DNA from 3 places in the Streptomyces sp. ITFR-6 genome. Region 1 is predicted to be linked to each of the others. Evidence: riboswitches for the same ligand, from Rfam matches in the RefSeq annotation. Region 1 holds a riboswitch; each other region holds the start of a gene.
What was found. Region 1 has a riboswitch for cyclic di-AMP ahead of RLT59_RS08300 (M23 family metallopeptidase). Riboswitches for the same ligand answer to the same signal wherever they lie in the genome.
Positions count from the first base shown of each region.

Region 2: another riboswitch for cyclic di-AMP. It lies ahead of RLT59_RS17110 (M23 family metallopeptidase); the one in region 1 lies ahead of RLT59_RS08300 (M23 family metallopeptidase).
Region 3: another riboswitch for cyclic di-AMP. It lies ahead of RLT59_RS03380 (M23 family metallopeptidase); the one in region 1 lies ahead of RLT59_RS08300 (M23 family metallopeptidase).

Region 1 covers NZ_CP134612.1:1,855,798-1,860,691, forward strand. Annotated here, with positions in the region: gene RLT59_RS08290 (HPr family phosphocarrier protein) at 1-211, shown strand, start outside; gene RLT59_RS08295 (GntR family transcriptional regulator) at 422-1,132, opposite strand; gene RLT59_RS08300 (M23 family metallopeptidase) at 1,318-2,121, opposite strand; cyclic di-AMP (ydaO/yuaA leader) riboswitch at 2,135-2,300, opposite strand; gene RLT59_RS08305 (M16 family metallopeptidase) at 2,512-3,894, opposite strand; gene RLT59_RS08310 (M16 family metallopeptidase) at 3,921-4,894, opposite strand, start outside.
Region 2 covers NZ_CP134612.1:3,762,157-3,767,050, forward strand. Annotated here, with positions in the region: gene RLT59_RS17100 (PrsW family intramembrane metalloprotease) at 1-670, shown strand, start outside; gene RLT59_RS17105 (aldo/keto reductase) at 725-1,669, opposite strand; gene RLT59_RS17110 (M23 family metallopeptidase) at 1,844-3,043, opposite strand; cyclic di-AMP (ydaO/yuaA leader) riboswitch at 3,055-3,208, opposite strand; gene RLT59_RS17115 (PP2C family protein-serine/threonine phosphatase) at 3,607-4,770, opposite strand.
Region 3 covers NZ_CP134612.1:779,899-784,792, forward strand. Annotated here, with positions in the region: gene RLT59_RS03375 (SGNH/GDSL hydrolase family protein) at 1-546, opposite strand, end outside; gene RLT59_RS03380 (M23 family metallopeptidase) at 742-1,695, opposite strand; cyclic di-AMP (ydaO/yuaA leader) riboswitch at 1,699-1,889, opposite strand; gene RLT59_RS03385 (tyrosine-protein phosphatase) at 2,301-3,113, shown strand; gene RLT59_RS03390 (DUF6126 family protein) at 3,140-3,316, opposite strand; gene RLT59_RS03395 (helix-turn-helix domain-containing protein) at 3,360-3,968, opposite strand; gene RLT59_RS03400 (aspartate aminotransferase family protein) at 4,036-4,894, opposite strand, start outside.

The DNA.
Region 1 (4,894 bases):
TGCCGCCACGGCCTCCGGCGTCCCCGTGACCATCGCCAAGGCCGACGGCAACCCGGTGAACGCCGCGTCCATGCTCGCGGTGCTCGGGCTCGGCGCCCAGGGCGGCGAGGAGATCATTCTCGCGTCCGAGGCCGACAACGCGGACGCCGCTCTGGACCGTCTGTCCAAGCTGGTCGCCGAGGGGCTCGACGAGCTCCCGGAGACCGTCTGACCCAGCGGTCACGACCGCCTGGAATTCCTGCGCGAGAGCCGCGGCACCCCCGACCGGGAGCCGCGGCTTTTGCGTTCGCACGAGAATGCCGTCCATTGCGACCCATATGGTCCGGCCGCCGGAAATAATTCAGGACGGCGAGCGGAACAACGGAATGGACAGCACCAGAACGCTTCGGCGAATAGCTACTTCTTTTATACGGCGTAATTGTTAACGACGGCCGCCCTGGGTGTTTACGGCATGTTGCGAAGTCCTCACCCGGCCGGCCCGGGGTACGGCCGGAGCAGCGGGGCGGCCGGGGCGGCGCAGCCGGTGCGCGGCGGTGGCCCGCTCGGCGTGCTGGGCGGCGAGCGCCCTCGCCCGTTCCGCGTCGCCGCGCGCCACGGCGTCCACGATGGCCCCGTACTCGGCCCAGGAATCGGCGGGGCGGGCCGGCGGGTCGACCGCGTACATCCAGGCGATCTTGTGCCGGAGCTGGGTGAGCAGGGCGATCAAGCCGGGGCTTCCGGAGGCCTGGGCGAGGGTCTCGTGGAACCAGCCGCCCAGTGAGCGCAGATCCTCGCCCTCGCCCCGGCGGGCCCGCTCCTGGCCCAGCCTGACGAGGCCGCGCAACACCTTGAGGTGGGCGTCTGTGCGGCGCTGGGCGGCACGGGCCGCGCCGAGCGGCTCCAGCAGCATCCGGACCTCAAGCAGGTCCGCCGCCTCCTGCTCGTCGGGCTCTGCGACGCAGGCCCCGGCATGCCTGCGGGTGACCACGAAGCCCTCGGACTCCAGGGTGCGCAGCGCTTCACGCACCGGGACGCGGGAAACCCCGTAACGGCGTGCGAGCACTTCCTCGGTGAGTCGGCTGCCGCGTTCGAAGACACCGGAGACGATGTCGTCACGGATTGCCGTGCATACCGAATGCGCCGGAATGCGCATGTCCGAACCTCCGCCTTAATCCCCGCGAAACGCGGCCGATCGACGCCTGTCCTGTGACTCTATTGCAATGCGGACGCATTTCCGATGCCGGGCGGAAATTCATGAATATCTTTTGGTTCCGGACGCGGGTACGGCTGAAGGCCCCGGCGCGTCGCCGGGGCCTTCGGTGAGATGCTTCGCGTCGGTCAGACGGTGACGCCGTGGGCACGCAGATACGCGACCGGGTCCATGTCGGAGCCGTACGACGGGGTGGTGCGGGCCTCGAAGTGGAGGTGGGGTCCGGTGGCGTTGCCGGTGGCACCGGAGAGGCCGATCCGCTGCCCCTGGCCGACGCTCTGGCCGACGGACACGGCGATCGAGGAGAGGTGGCCGTACTGGGTGTACGTGCCGTCCGTCATCCGGAGCACGATGTTGTTGCCGTACGCGCCGCCCCAGCCGGCCTCGACGACCGTACCGGCGCCGACGGCGACGACGGAGCTGCCGGACGCGGCGTGGAAGTCGATGCCGGAGTGGCTGCCGGAGGACCAAAGGGAGCCGCTGGACTTGTAGCCGGTGCTCACGTAGGAACCCGCGACGGGCAGCTGGAAGGTGCCCAGCCGGGCGCGCTCGGCGGAGCGGGCGGCACGCGCCTCGCTCTCGCGGGCCTTCTTGGCCCTGGCGGCTTCGGCCTTGGCCTTCCTGGCCTTCGCCTCGGCCTTCTTCTTCGCGTCGGCTTCGGCCTTGGCCTTCGCCTCGGCGGCGGCGTCGGCCTGGTGCCGCTGTGCGTCCGCCTGGGCGTCGATCCGCTCGGCCAGGTCGCCCTCGATGGCGATGATCTGGGAGAGGCCGGTGTCGGCGGCGGGAGCCTCGGTGTCCGCGGCGAGCGCCGGGGAGGCCAGCGAGCCGATGACTCCGGTGGTCGCCAGGGTCGCGATGCCGACCGCCTTCGCGCCGCGGCGCGTCATACGGCACGGGGCACGGTGCTTCCCCGTGGCACGGGTGAACGCCATGAAGTGGCTGGTCCTTTCCTTCCTTCTCGCCTACCGGGTTAGCTGACGGGTTCGGAGCAGGAAGGTCTCCTACGGAGTCCCGGCCTCGTCGAGGCGTGGGCATCCGATTCACCCCAGGGACTGCGTGGGTCCCCGGCTCCCCCGGCTCGCGCCTGACGGGGACTCGGCGATGGCTGCCCGGTACGTCGCGGATGCGGCATACGAGTGACGGACAGCCGCGCCGACGCTAAGCGGGGGCACTTCCCCGCACCAAACGGACAGGCGGTTTTGTAGCGCATCCCACAGGGCAGACAGGCAACCTCTCCACCAAAGCGGACATAAAGGGAGGCCCTGGCGGCAGACGACCCGCCAGGGCCTCGCCCCCGCCCCGCTGTCGGGGGCGGTGGCAGTTCAGCCGGTGACGACCGAGACCTCTCCGATGCCGAGAGCCGAGACGGGCTCCTTGATCTGTGCGGCGTCCCCGACGAGGACCGTGACCAGCCGGTCCTCCGGGAAGGCGTTGACCACGGCCGCCGTGGCCTCCACCGTGCCGGTCTCCGCCAGGCGCGCGTACAGCTGCGCCTGGTAGTCGTCCGCGAGGTGCTGTTCGACCTGGTCCGCGAGGGTGCCCGCGACGGAGGCGGCCGTCTCGAACTTCAGCGGTGCCACGCCCACGAGGTTCTGCACGGCCGTCTCGCGCTCGGCGTCCGTCAGGCCCTCCGCGGCCAGGATCCGCAGCACCTTCCACAGGTCTTCCAGCGCCGGTCCGGTGGACTCCGTGTCCACCGAGCCGCTGATGGCGAGCATCGCGGCGCCGGTCGCCCCCGAGGCGGAGTCCCGGGCCGAGGAGCGCAGCACCTGGGCGAAGGCGCGCACGCCGTAGGTGTAGCCCTTCTCCTCACGCAGCACCCGGTCGAGCCGGGAGGTCAGCGTGCCGCCCAGGCAGTACGTGCCGAGCACCTGGGCCGGCCAGACGCTGTCGTGCCGGTCGGCGCCGATCCGGCCGATCAGCAGCTGGGTCTGCACCGCTCCGGGGCGGTCCACGATGACCACCCGGCCGGTGTCGTCGGCGGTGATCGGCGGGACCGGACGGGGCGCGGCGGTGTTGCCCGACCAGTCGCCCAGGGTGTCGGAGAGCAGGGCGTCCAGGTCGATGCCGGTGAGGTCACCGACGACCACGGCGGTCGCGGTGGACGGGCGGACGTGGGCGTCGTAGAAGGCGCGCACGGCCGCGGAGTCGATCCGCTCGACGGTCTTCTCGGTGCCCTGGCGCGGCCGCGACATCCGGGCCGTGGCCGGGAAGAGCTCCTTGGAGAGCTGCTTGGCCGCGCGCCGGGCCGGGTTCGCCTGCTCGTGCGGGATCTCGTCGAGCCGGTTGTTCACCAGCCGCTCGATCTCGCTGTCCGCGAAGGCCGGTGCCCGCAGGGCCTCCGCGACCAGGCCGAGCGCCTTGGCCAGCCGGGAGGCGGGCACCTCAAGGGAGACCCGGACGCCGGGGTGGTCGGCGTGGGCGTCCAGGGTGGCGCCGCACCGCTCCAGCTCGGCGGCGAACTCCTCCGCGCTGTGCTTGTCGGTGCCCTCCGACAGGGCGCGCGACATGATCGTGGCCACCCCGTCCAGTCCTTCGGGTTCGGCGTCGAGCGGGGCCTCCAGGAAGACCTCGACGGCGACGACCTGCTGGCCGGGGCGGTGGCAGCGCAGCACCGTGAGGCCGTTGGGCAGGGCACCGCGCTCGGGCGCGGGGAAGGCCCAGGGCCTGGCCGTCCCGGGGGCGGGCTGCGGGTGGTACTCCATCGAAACTCCAGTCACGGCAGCGTCGCTCACTTGTCCGCCCCTTCGTGCGCGTCGGTGTCGTCGGCGGCGGTCTCCGCCTCGTCTGCGGGCCCCGCGGGCTCGACCGGCTCGTAGACCAGCACCGCCCGGTTGTCGGGCCGCAGCTGGGCCCTGGCGGCCGCCCTGACCTCCTCCGCGGTGACGTCGAGAACCCGGTGCACGGCGCTCAGGGCGAGCTGCGGGTCACCGAACAGCACGGCGTACCGGCACAGTTCGTCGGCGCGGCCCGCGACCGTACCGAGCCGGTCCAGCCACTCGCGCTCCAACTGGGCCTGGGCGCGCTCCATCTCCTCGGGCGAGGGGCCCTCCTCGGCGAACCGGGCGAGCTCCTCGTCGACCGCGGCCTCGATCTGCGCCACCTCGACGCCGCCGGACGTCTTGACGTCCAGCCAGCCGAGCGAGGGCGCGCCGGCCAGCCGCAGCAGCCCGAACCCGGCCGCGACGGCCGTCCGGTCGCGGCGGACCAGGCGGTTGTGCAGCCGGGACGACTCGCCGCCGCCCAGCACGGTCAGCGCGAGATCCGCGGCGTCGCACTCCCGGGTGCCGTCGTGCGGCAGCCGGTAGGCGGCCATCAGCGCGCGCGCCGGGACCTCCTCGTGGACCTCCTCGCGCAGCTCACCGCCGATGACCTCGGGCAGCGAGCCGTCCCTCGGCGGCTGCTTGCCGTCGTGCGACGGGATGGTGCCGAAGTACTTCTCGATCCAGGCGAGCGTCTGCTCGGGGTCGATGTCACCGACGACCGAGAGCACCGCGTTGTTGGGCGCGTAGTTCGTACGGAAGAAGGACCGCGCGTCATCGAGGGTCGCCGCGTCCAGGTCCGCCATGGACCCGATCGGGGTGTGGTGGTACGGGTGGCCCTCCGGGTACGCGAGAGCGGTCAGCCGCTCGAACGCGGTGCCGTAAGGGACGTTGTCGTACCGCTGCCGGCGCTCGTTCTTGACGACGTCCCGCTGGTTCTCCA
Region 2 (4,894 bases), 1.9 Mb from region 1:
GCTCGCCCTGTCGTCGATGCGGGCCCGCGGAATGGCCAGGGACACGGCACGGCGGTGGCAGGCGGCGGCAGCGAGGGGCGGCCCCTACAGCCCGAACAGCCCGTACAGCCCGTACGGCCACCAGGGCTGCGTACCGGCGCCGGTCGCCACCCACGCCCACGTCACCGCTCGGGTCAGCGCCCGGGTCAGCGGCGTGGTCGGCGCCCAGGCGAAGGCCGAGGCCAAGGCCCGGGGGAAGGCGGCGGCGCGCACGGTCGCCGAGTACGAGTCGTTCGCGACGTCACTGGCGTTCCTGCGCCGGCAGGCCCGCCGCGGCACGGCCGGCCCGGATCTGCCCGAACGCGAGCTGGAGCTGCTGCACCACCTGTGGCAGCGCCGCGAGGTCGCCGGACCCGCCCTGGCGTACGCCGCGCAGGCGACGGGCCGCCTGCGCCCCCGGCACATACGCCCGGCGCACGGGTCGTACGGCACCGGGCCCGGCGCGCACCCGGGGCACGCCCCGTACCAGCCGTACGGCAGCCCCGCCCCGGCCCCGTACGGCCAACAGCCGTACCCCGCATACCCGTACGGGCAACAGCCCTACAACCCGCCGCCGTACGGCCAACAGCAGCACGGCCCGGCACCGTACGGGCAGCAGCCGTACGGCGCCGGGCCGCAGTCCCCGTCCTAGGCGGACCAGACGGAACAGGCCGTCCGGGCGGACCAGGCAGGCAGACCGGGCGGACTAGGCGGACGCCTCGGTGAGGGCGGTCAGCTCCTGGTCCGTCAGCCGCAGATCGTCGACGGCCAGCAGCGCGGGAAGCTGCTCGACCGTACGGGCGGAGGCGATCGGTGAGACCACGGTCGGCCGGGAGGCCAGCCAGGCCAGCGCCACCGTGGCGATCTCGGCGTCCCGCTCCTGCGCGATCGCGTCGAGCGCGGTGAGGACCTTCTGGCCGCGCTCCGTCTCCAGGTGCTGGGCGGCGCGACCGGCGCGGGCACTGTCCACGGTCGCACCCGCGCGGTACTTGCCGGTCAGGAAGCCGGAAGCGAGAGCGAAGTACGGGACGGCAGCGATCCCGGCCTCGGCGCTCAGGTCCTGGAGCTCGCCCTCGTAGGTGTCGCGCGAGACGAGGTTGTAGTGCGGCTGGAGCGCCACGTAACGGGCCAGTCCCTCGCGCTCGGAGAACTCCAGCGAGGCGCGGAGCCGTGCCGGGCTGATGTTGGAGGCGGCGATCTCGCGGACTTTGCCCTCCTTCACCAACTGGTCGAGGGCGGTGATGATCTCCTCGACGGGGACGGTCTCGTCGTCGTGGTGCGTGTAGTAGAGGTCGATGTAGTCCGTGCCGAGCCGGCGCAGCGACTCCTCCGCCCCGGCCTTGATGGTGGCGGCGGCGAGCCCCTTGTACTCGGGGTGGGAGCCGACCTTGGTGGCCAGGACGACGTCGGACCGGTTGCCCCGCGCGGCGAACCACTTGCCGATGAGGTTCTCCGACTCGCCGCCCACGTTGCCGGGGATCCAGGAGGTGTACGTGTCGGCCGTGTCGACGAAGTTGCCGCCGCCCGCCGTGTACGCGTCGAGAACGGCGAAGGACTGCGCCTCGTCGGCGGTCCAGCCGAAGACGTTGCCGCCGAGGGAGAGCGTGGAGACCTGGAGGCCGGAGGAACCGAGTCTGCCGAGAGAAGTCATGGATGGAACAACCCACCGCACCGCACGCGCTATTCCATGGCGACTACAGCTACACCCGTACGCCACGGCCCGGACCGGCGGAACCGACCGGCACGGACGAAGACCGGCAGCCCTGACGTCGGGGGGGTGAGCGTCAGGACTGCCGGGGTTCGTTGGACGTGGACTTCGGTGGACTCAGACCGTCAGGCCACGGGCGCGCAGCCACGGCATCGGGTCGATGCCGGTGCCGTCCGGGGTGTGGACCTCAAGGTGGAGGTGCGGGCCGGTCACGTTGCCGGTCGCGCCCACGCGTCCGATGGTGTCCCCGGTGGTGACCTGCTGGCCGACGCTGACACCGATCGAGGACTGGTGGCAGAACCACAGCTCCGTACCGTCCTCAAGCTCCAGGACCGTGCGGTAGCCGTACGCGCCGGACCAGCCGGCGGACTTGATGGTGCCGCTGTGGATGGCCTTGATCGGGGTACCGGTCGGCGCCGCGAAGTCGAGGCCCGTGTGGTAGCCGGAGGACCACATCGAACCGGCCTCACCGAAGGTCGAGGTGATCGTGTACGAGTAGGTGGGGATGGCGTAGCTGGCGGCGAGCTTGGCGAGCCGCACCGCTTCCGCCTTCTTCTTCGCCTCTTCCGCGGCCTTCTTCTTCGCGGCGGCGGCCTTGGCCTCGGCGGCGTCCTGCTGCTTCTTCGCCTCTGCGGCGGCCTTCTCCTCCGCGGCCTTCTCCTCGGCCGCCCTGGCCTCGGCGTCGGCGGAGTCCTGCTGCTGCTCGGCCTGCTGGAGGATGCGGGCGCGGAGCGCCTCACCGGCGTCCGTCGTGCCCTGCTCGGCCTCCGTGGTGGTGATGCCGGCCGTCGTCAGCGGGGCGGCGGCAGTCACGACCTCGGTCTTCTCCGCCTCGGACTCACCCGAGAACAACGCGCCGACGCCGGGCAGGGACTTGGCCTCGGGAAGTTTGTCCGAGATGGCGTCGGGAAGGGAGATAGACACGGGCGGCTTGCTCTGGGCGGAGGCCATGCCACCCGCACCGACGGCCGCGATGACACCGACGCCGAGGACGGTGGAGCTACGGGCGAGCCCGTTGCGCTGCTTGGCGACGCGGTGCTTGCCGCGCACGGGGCGGATGGACTCCTCCGTGGGGTTCCATTCCTCCCACGCCCGGTCGGATTCGGCCTCGTCGGCGCGGAGGCCGTTGCCGAACTCGGTCCCGAACTCGCTGCCCCGATCGGTCCCGTAGGCGGTTCCGTAGTCGGCACCGTGATCGGTTCCGTAAGCGGTTCCGTGGTTGGCGCCGTAAGCGGCACCGGGCCCGGTTCCGAAGTCGTTTCCGTGTTCGGGGGCGAACCGGTAGGGGGCTTCGGGGGCAGGCTTGTTGGACGCCACTGGGGCGCGCTCCTTTCCTTCCTTCTCGCCTACCGGGTTAGCTGACGGGTTCGGAGCAGGAAGGTCTCCTACGGGTTCCTCCGCCTCTCAACGAGACAGAGATGCCCGATTCACCCCATGTAGGTGGTTCCCCGGTTTCCTTGCGGAATTCGGCGCTCGCGCACGGTGCCGCCACTGACGGCGGCTGGGACAACCGCGCTGCGTTATCGAACGTTAATAGACACACCGGCCCGATTCCAAGCCGTTCCAACTGATCGTTCCGATCCTTGGCCTGGACTTTACGGGACACAACCGGGTGGAATCGGGCGAGTTGATCACCCCTCAGCCGTTAGCCGTCTTCTGACGTTGCGTCAAATGTTATGCGGAGGGGTTCCCTGTGGTTACGCACGGTGGCATCGGCCGCACCTCTCTCCCCACATCCGTCCACACTCCCCCCGTCCAGCCTCTCATCTTCACCCGGCTCCGACCAGGTTCACCCGGGCTCCACAGGGCCGCACCCGGCTTCACCGGGCCACACTCGTCATCACCAGGCCGCACTCGTCATCACCGGGCCGCACACGGCTTTACCCGGCTCCGCCGTCCAGGCCCACGATCTTCACGGTCGTGCGCCGGTCCGGCTGCCCCTCGGTCGGGCGCACGACCGCGAGCAGGGCCATGTCATCGGTCGTCACCCCACCGGTGTGCAGCCGTACGTCATCGGTCAGCGCCGACAGCAGCTCCTCGGGCCCCGGGAAGATCCGTCCGCGCAGCCGCTCGGCGGGATCGTAGAAGACCCCGTCGGCGTCCCGGGCCTCGGAGAGGCCGTCCGTATAGAGGAGCAGCGTCGACCCCGCGGGCAGCTCCCACTCGTCGGAGCGGTCCGGCCACACGCCCAGGTCCATCCCCAGGGGCAGCGCGGGCAACGTGGGCCGCAGCTGCTCCAGCGCCCCGTCCGAGTGCAGCAGCAGCGGTTCGGGGTGGCCGCGGTTGACCACGCGCACCCGGCTGGAGCCCTGCGGGATCTCCGCCAGCGCGGCGGTGACGAACCCTTCGACCGCGTCGAGCCCGCCGCGCCTGCTCGACTCCCGCGCCAGCGCGCGCTCCAGCCGCTGAGCCACCCCCTCCAGTGACCGCTCCTGCTCGGCGGCCTCCCGGAACGCCCCGATGATCACCGCCACCGCCTCCACCGCGTCCAGGCCCTTGCCGCGCACGTCCCCGACCACCAGCCGCACCCCGTACGGGGTGTCCGTGACCGAGAACAGGTCACCGCCGACGAACTCGTCCGCCTGTGCCGCCTCGTACCGCGCGGCCACGTACAGCCCGCCGATCCGGTCGGACGGGGTCGGCAGCACCGCGCGCATGGCGGTCGCCGCGATGACCCGGGCGGAGGCCAGCTGCTCGTTGCTGCGCCGGACGACCCCGTTGATGAAGACCGCGAGGACCGAGACGGTGAGGACGGTGAGCAGCTCGATGAACGGCACGACCCGGAACAGCGTTCCGCCGTAGAGCCACAGCGCGGCCACACACAGCAGCGCACCGGCCCCGACCCGGATCGTGCCGGCCCGCGAGAAGAACGGTGCGGCGATCAGCGGGGCCGCGGCGAACAGGGGAACAGCGGTGAAGGCGGGCGGAGTGAAGAAGTCGAACAGCAACCCGCCGATGAGCATGACCCCGGGCAGTACCCGGACGAGCCGGCGGTTCCGGACCTCATAGGTGCGCCTCCCCCGCCGCTGCTCCCGCTTCCCCACCTTTGCTCTCCTGCCCGGTGCGCTCAGGGCCGCGAACGGTACCGCGCACCACCCCCAGACTTCCCGGAGCACGGTCGCGGGGCGAGTGCTCGACGGCCAATGGGATGACGCGCGCGGCGCGGCA
Region 3 (4,894 bases), 1.1 Mb from region 1:
GAGCACCGGGCAACCGTAGCGGTCCGCGATGGACCGCACATGGGCGGTGTAGGTGGCGATCTTGCCGCGCAGATGGCGGAGCACCGGAACGCCTCGGGTGTCGAAGCCGGTGGTGACCATGACGGTGCCGACCGACTGGGTCAGTTCCGCCACCGCGCGCTCGAAGCGCTCGGCCACGTCGTCGGGGTCGGTGCCCGGCCGGATGATGTCGTTGCCGCCCGCGCAGAAGCTCACCAGGTCCGGGGCGAGTTCCTTGGCGCGGGGTACCTGCTCCTCGACTATCTGGTCGAGGAGGCGTCCTCGTACCGCGAGATTGGCGTACCGGAAGTGTCCGTGCGCGGCGGCTGTGCCGCTCCGCGCCGTCTCCGGGTCCGGGAGCTGGTCCGCGAGGATTACCGCGAACCGGTCGGCCCAGCCGACGAATGTCCCGTCCGGGCCCGGGTCACCGACCCCCTCGGTGAAACTGTCGCCAATCGCCGCGTACGACTCGATGGCCCCCTGTCGGTTGATGACGCCCTGTCGGATGTTTCTCGAATCGTCTGCCACAAGCGCATATCCTGCACCGTCGATTGTGACCTACGCGACCGTAATAAGGGGTTGACGGGTGGTGAGATAGACCACCCGGTCAGGTTTTGGTAAAGGGGGAATAAGGACGGTCACCGCAAAGCAGAGGGACGGTGCGCCGCCGCGCACCGTCCCTCTGTATCGCTCCGGTCCGTCACCGGACCGCTGCTGTCTGGATCAGACGTTGATCCCGTGCGACGCCAGGTAGGCGATCGGGTCGATGTCGGAGCCGTACGCCGGGCCGGTGCGGACCTCGAAGTGGAGGTGCGGGCCGGTGGCGTTGCCGGTGGCGCCGGAGAGGCCGACCTGCTGGCCCGCGGTCACGGTCTGGCCCGCCGAGACGGAGAGCGAGGACATGTGGCCGTACTGCGAGTAGTGGCCGTCGGCGTGCTTGATGACGACCTCGTTGCCGTACGCGCCGCCCCAGCCCGCGGTGACGACGGTGCCGGAGGTGATCGCCTTCACGCTGGTGCCGCTGGCGACGGGGAAGTCGATGCCGGTGTGGCTGCCGCTGGACCAGCTGGCGCCGGAGGCGCGGTAGGCGGTGGTGTGGTTACCGGGGACCGGGTGGACGTAGCCGGAGGCGCTGCCCTGGTCAGACGACGACGTGTTGGACGCCTGGGTGTCGGAGGAGGACGTGGTGCCGGAGGACGCGGGGGCCTTCGACTCGGTCTTGGCCGGGGCCTTCGAGGGGGCATCCGACGGGGTGGAGTCGCCCGTGGAGGTGTGCGAGCCGGTGGCCGGGGCGTGGCCCCAGGCCTTGCCGCCGAGAGTCAGCTTCATGCCCGGGAAGATCAGGCTCGGGTTGTCGCCGACGAGCTCGCGGTTGTCCTGGTACAGCTTCTCCCAGCCGCCCTTGACGTTGTGCTCGGCGGCGATCTTCGACAGGTAGTCGCCGGAGACCACGGAGTACGTCTTGGTGCCGGACTGCTTGTCCGCGACCGGCTTGGCCGGGGTGGCGTGCGTGGCGGCGGCCGACTTCGCGGTGGCGGGAGCGGCCTGCTCCGCGGCGTTGGCACCGGTGGCGCCGAGCAGCGGAAGCGCGATGACGGCTCCGCCGGCGCTCGCGACGACGACGCCGCGGGCGATGGTGCTGGACTTGGGACGGCGGTGCTTACCCGGGATGGGCATGAAGAATTTCCTCTCCGGCGCCTACGAGGTGAGCTGTCGGGTTCGGGCTGGAGATGCCCGGCCGCGCCTGGCGCGACTTCACCCCGAGCCGGCCGGATCACTCCGGTCGGCGGCTTACCTGGGTCCCCCGCTCCTGCCACACGGTGAGTGGGTGCGGAATTCCGGACGGCGGCAGGATTAGGCGTTCCATCCGGATTGACATGGAACGTAAGCGAGCCGGGACGGCGGAAACAAGCCACGGGTTCCGCACCGGATTCCGCACCGGGAATTCGGCGCGGAATTCCGGTCACACTCCGTGGATTATGGATCTTGGCATTCCGCTTGGCGTACGGATTACCCGACCGGCGCACCGCCACACACCGTCACGGATATGATCCCGCTCACGAGAGGGTGACCATCTCCCGCATAAGCAGGGCATGTTCGACTAAAAGCCCTAATACGGACATGTCACGCGCATCGTCCACCCCGGCACCCCGCGGCGGGCCGGGACAAGAGGGAGAACCGCGGCTGTCGCCGGGGTGATTGTCCGAGTATCCGATGTCGTATCGTCACGGGAGTGGACCCGTCGGCGACACGCGTCGGCGGCAGAGCCCCCAGGAGTGACCGTGACGCAGCAGTTGCCGCAGACCCCGTCGACGGCACCCGAGCTGGCGGGGGTGCGTAACTTCCGCGACGTGGGCGGACTGCCGACGTCGGACGGCCGCCGGGTGCGGTACGGGCGGCTCTACCGCAGCGGTCACCTCGCGGGCGCCACGCCCGAGGACGCGGCGTTCCTCGGCGGCCTCGGCCTGCACACCGTCTTCGACTTCCGCAACGCCGCCGACCTCAAGCTGGACGGACCCGACGTCGAGCTGCCCGGCGTACGCAATGTGAACATCCCGCTCACCGACCCGGCAGACGGCAGCGAGTTCTGGCGGATGGTGCGCGACGGCGAGATGGACGAGCTGCGCGGAATCCTCGGCGGCAGCAAGGGCACCGACCGCATGGTCGCCTCCTACCGCTCGATCATCCTGGACCGCACCGCCGAGCACAGCCGGGTACTGCACGCCCTGGCCGAGGACAGCGTCCCGGCCCTGATGCACTGCGCGGCGGGCAAGGACCGGGCCGGGCTCTCCATCGCCATCTCGCTGCTCGCGGTGGGCGTCGGGCGCGAGACGATCGAGGCCGACTACCTCAAGTCCAACGACACCCACCGCCGCTACCGGGTGCGCCGCAGCGACACCTCCGCGGCCGGGATGTCGCCCGAGGTGATGGAGCTCCTCAGCCCGCTCTTCGGCGCCCACAGCGAATACCTCGCGGCGGCCTTCGCCACGATCGACGAGACCTGGGGCGACACGGACCGCTACCTCTCCGAGGGACTGAAGGTCACACCCGAGACCCGGGAGCGGCTGCGCGAGCGGCTCCTCGAAGACTTCTGACCGACCCGGGGAGGGGACGCCGCCGGCTACTGGTTGTGCATCCCCACCGCGAACAGCAGGTAGAGGAAGCCCGCGATGACGTGCCCGGCCACCAGGTAGGCGAACAGCCTGATGACGAGTCCGCGCGGCATCTTGCGCTCCTGGGAGTCGGAGCCCTTGCGCCTGGCCGGGGTCAGCGGGTCGTAGTTCTCGGAATCGGACATGACGGTCCTCTCTGGTGACCGGACGGGCCGGCGGGACGGCGCCTCAGCGACGGTGGATCCCGATGCCGAGACACAGTTCGGCGGCGGGGCTCTGCAGCAGGGTGTGAACGAAGAGCAGCTCGGCACCCTCGCGGTCCAGCGCCGCGATCCGGTGCGGGGTGAGCGAGTCGAAGTGCGCGCTGTCTCCGGGGCCGAGGTCGTGCACGGTGTCCCCGAGGGTCACCCGGAGCTTTCCGGCCAGGACGTAGAGCCATTCCTCGCCGGGGTGGATTCGCACCAGGTCGCCCTGCGCGCCGTACGGCACCCGGACGCGCAGCGCCTGCATCGCCCGGCCGGGCCCACCGGCCGGCTGGTACATCCAGCCGTCCGCCTCCGCCCCCTCGAACTTCCGGGCGCGGACGATCGCGTCACGTTCCGGCGGGATCTCGCCGAGCAGCTCGGAGACCGTCGTACCGTAGATCCTGGCGAGTCCGAGCAGCATCGGCAGCGAGGGCTGGCGGCGGCCCGTTTCGAGCCGGGACAGATGGGCGGGCGAGAGCCCGGCGCGCTGGGCGGCGGTCTCCAGGGTGAGCCCACGGCCGCGGCGCAGATCGCGCAGTCGGGGCGCGACACCGGGCAGCTCTTCGGCCGCCCCTGGTTCTGCGGGATTCATATGTCCATTGGACCAGGATCTTTCCTGGGAGGCGAATTTCTTGCCTCCCAGGCAAAAACCCCGCTGATCAGCGGTTGGCCACGGCCTGCTTCACCAGGGTCCGGCCGAAGTCCCACATCAGCCCGCCGTTGTGCGCGTCGTCCATCACCGCTGTGAACGCGGCCACGAACCGGTCCACGTCCGCCTCGTCGATGACGAGCGGCGGAATCAGCTTGATCACTTCGAGGTGGTCGCCGGAGACCTGGGTGAGGATCCGGTGCTTCTGGAGCAGCGGAACGACGACCATCTGCGCGAAGAGCCCCTTGCGGGCCGCCTGGAGCATCGTCCAGCGGCTGCGCAGCTTCAGCGAGGACGGCCGGCCGAACTCGATGCCGATCATCAGCCCGCGTCCCCGCACCTCGTGCAGCAGCTCGTAGCGGTCGACCAGCGCGGCCAGCCGTTCGCGCAGCAGATCACCGGTGCGGCGCGCGTTGGCCACGGTCTCCTCGTCCTCCATCACCGCGAGGACCGCGAGCCCGGCGGCCATGGCCTGGGCGTTGGAGCCGAAGCTGGCCGAGTGCACCAGCACCCGGTCCATCGAGGAGTAGACGCGCTTGAAGATCCAGTCCTTGCCGAGCGTCGCGCCGACCGGCACATAGCCGCCGGAGAGCGCCTTGGCGACGCAGACCAGATCCGGTTCGACGCCCTCCTCGTGCTGGTACGCGTAGAAGTCGCCGGTCCGGCCCAGGCCGGTCTGCACCTCGTCGGCGATGAGCAGGGCCTTGTGCTTGCGCAGCAGGTCCTGGGCGGCGCGCAGGAAGTCGGGCGGCGAGGCGTGCACGCCCTTGCCCTGGATCGGCTCGACGACCAGGCCGGCCACGTCTCCGCGCTTCAGCTCGCGCCGCAGCGCGTCCAGGTCCCCGAGCTCGATGGCGGTGTCGGGCAGC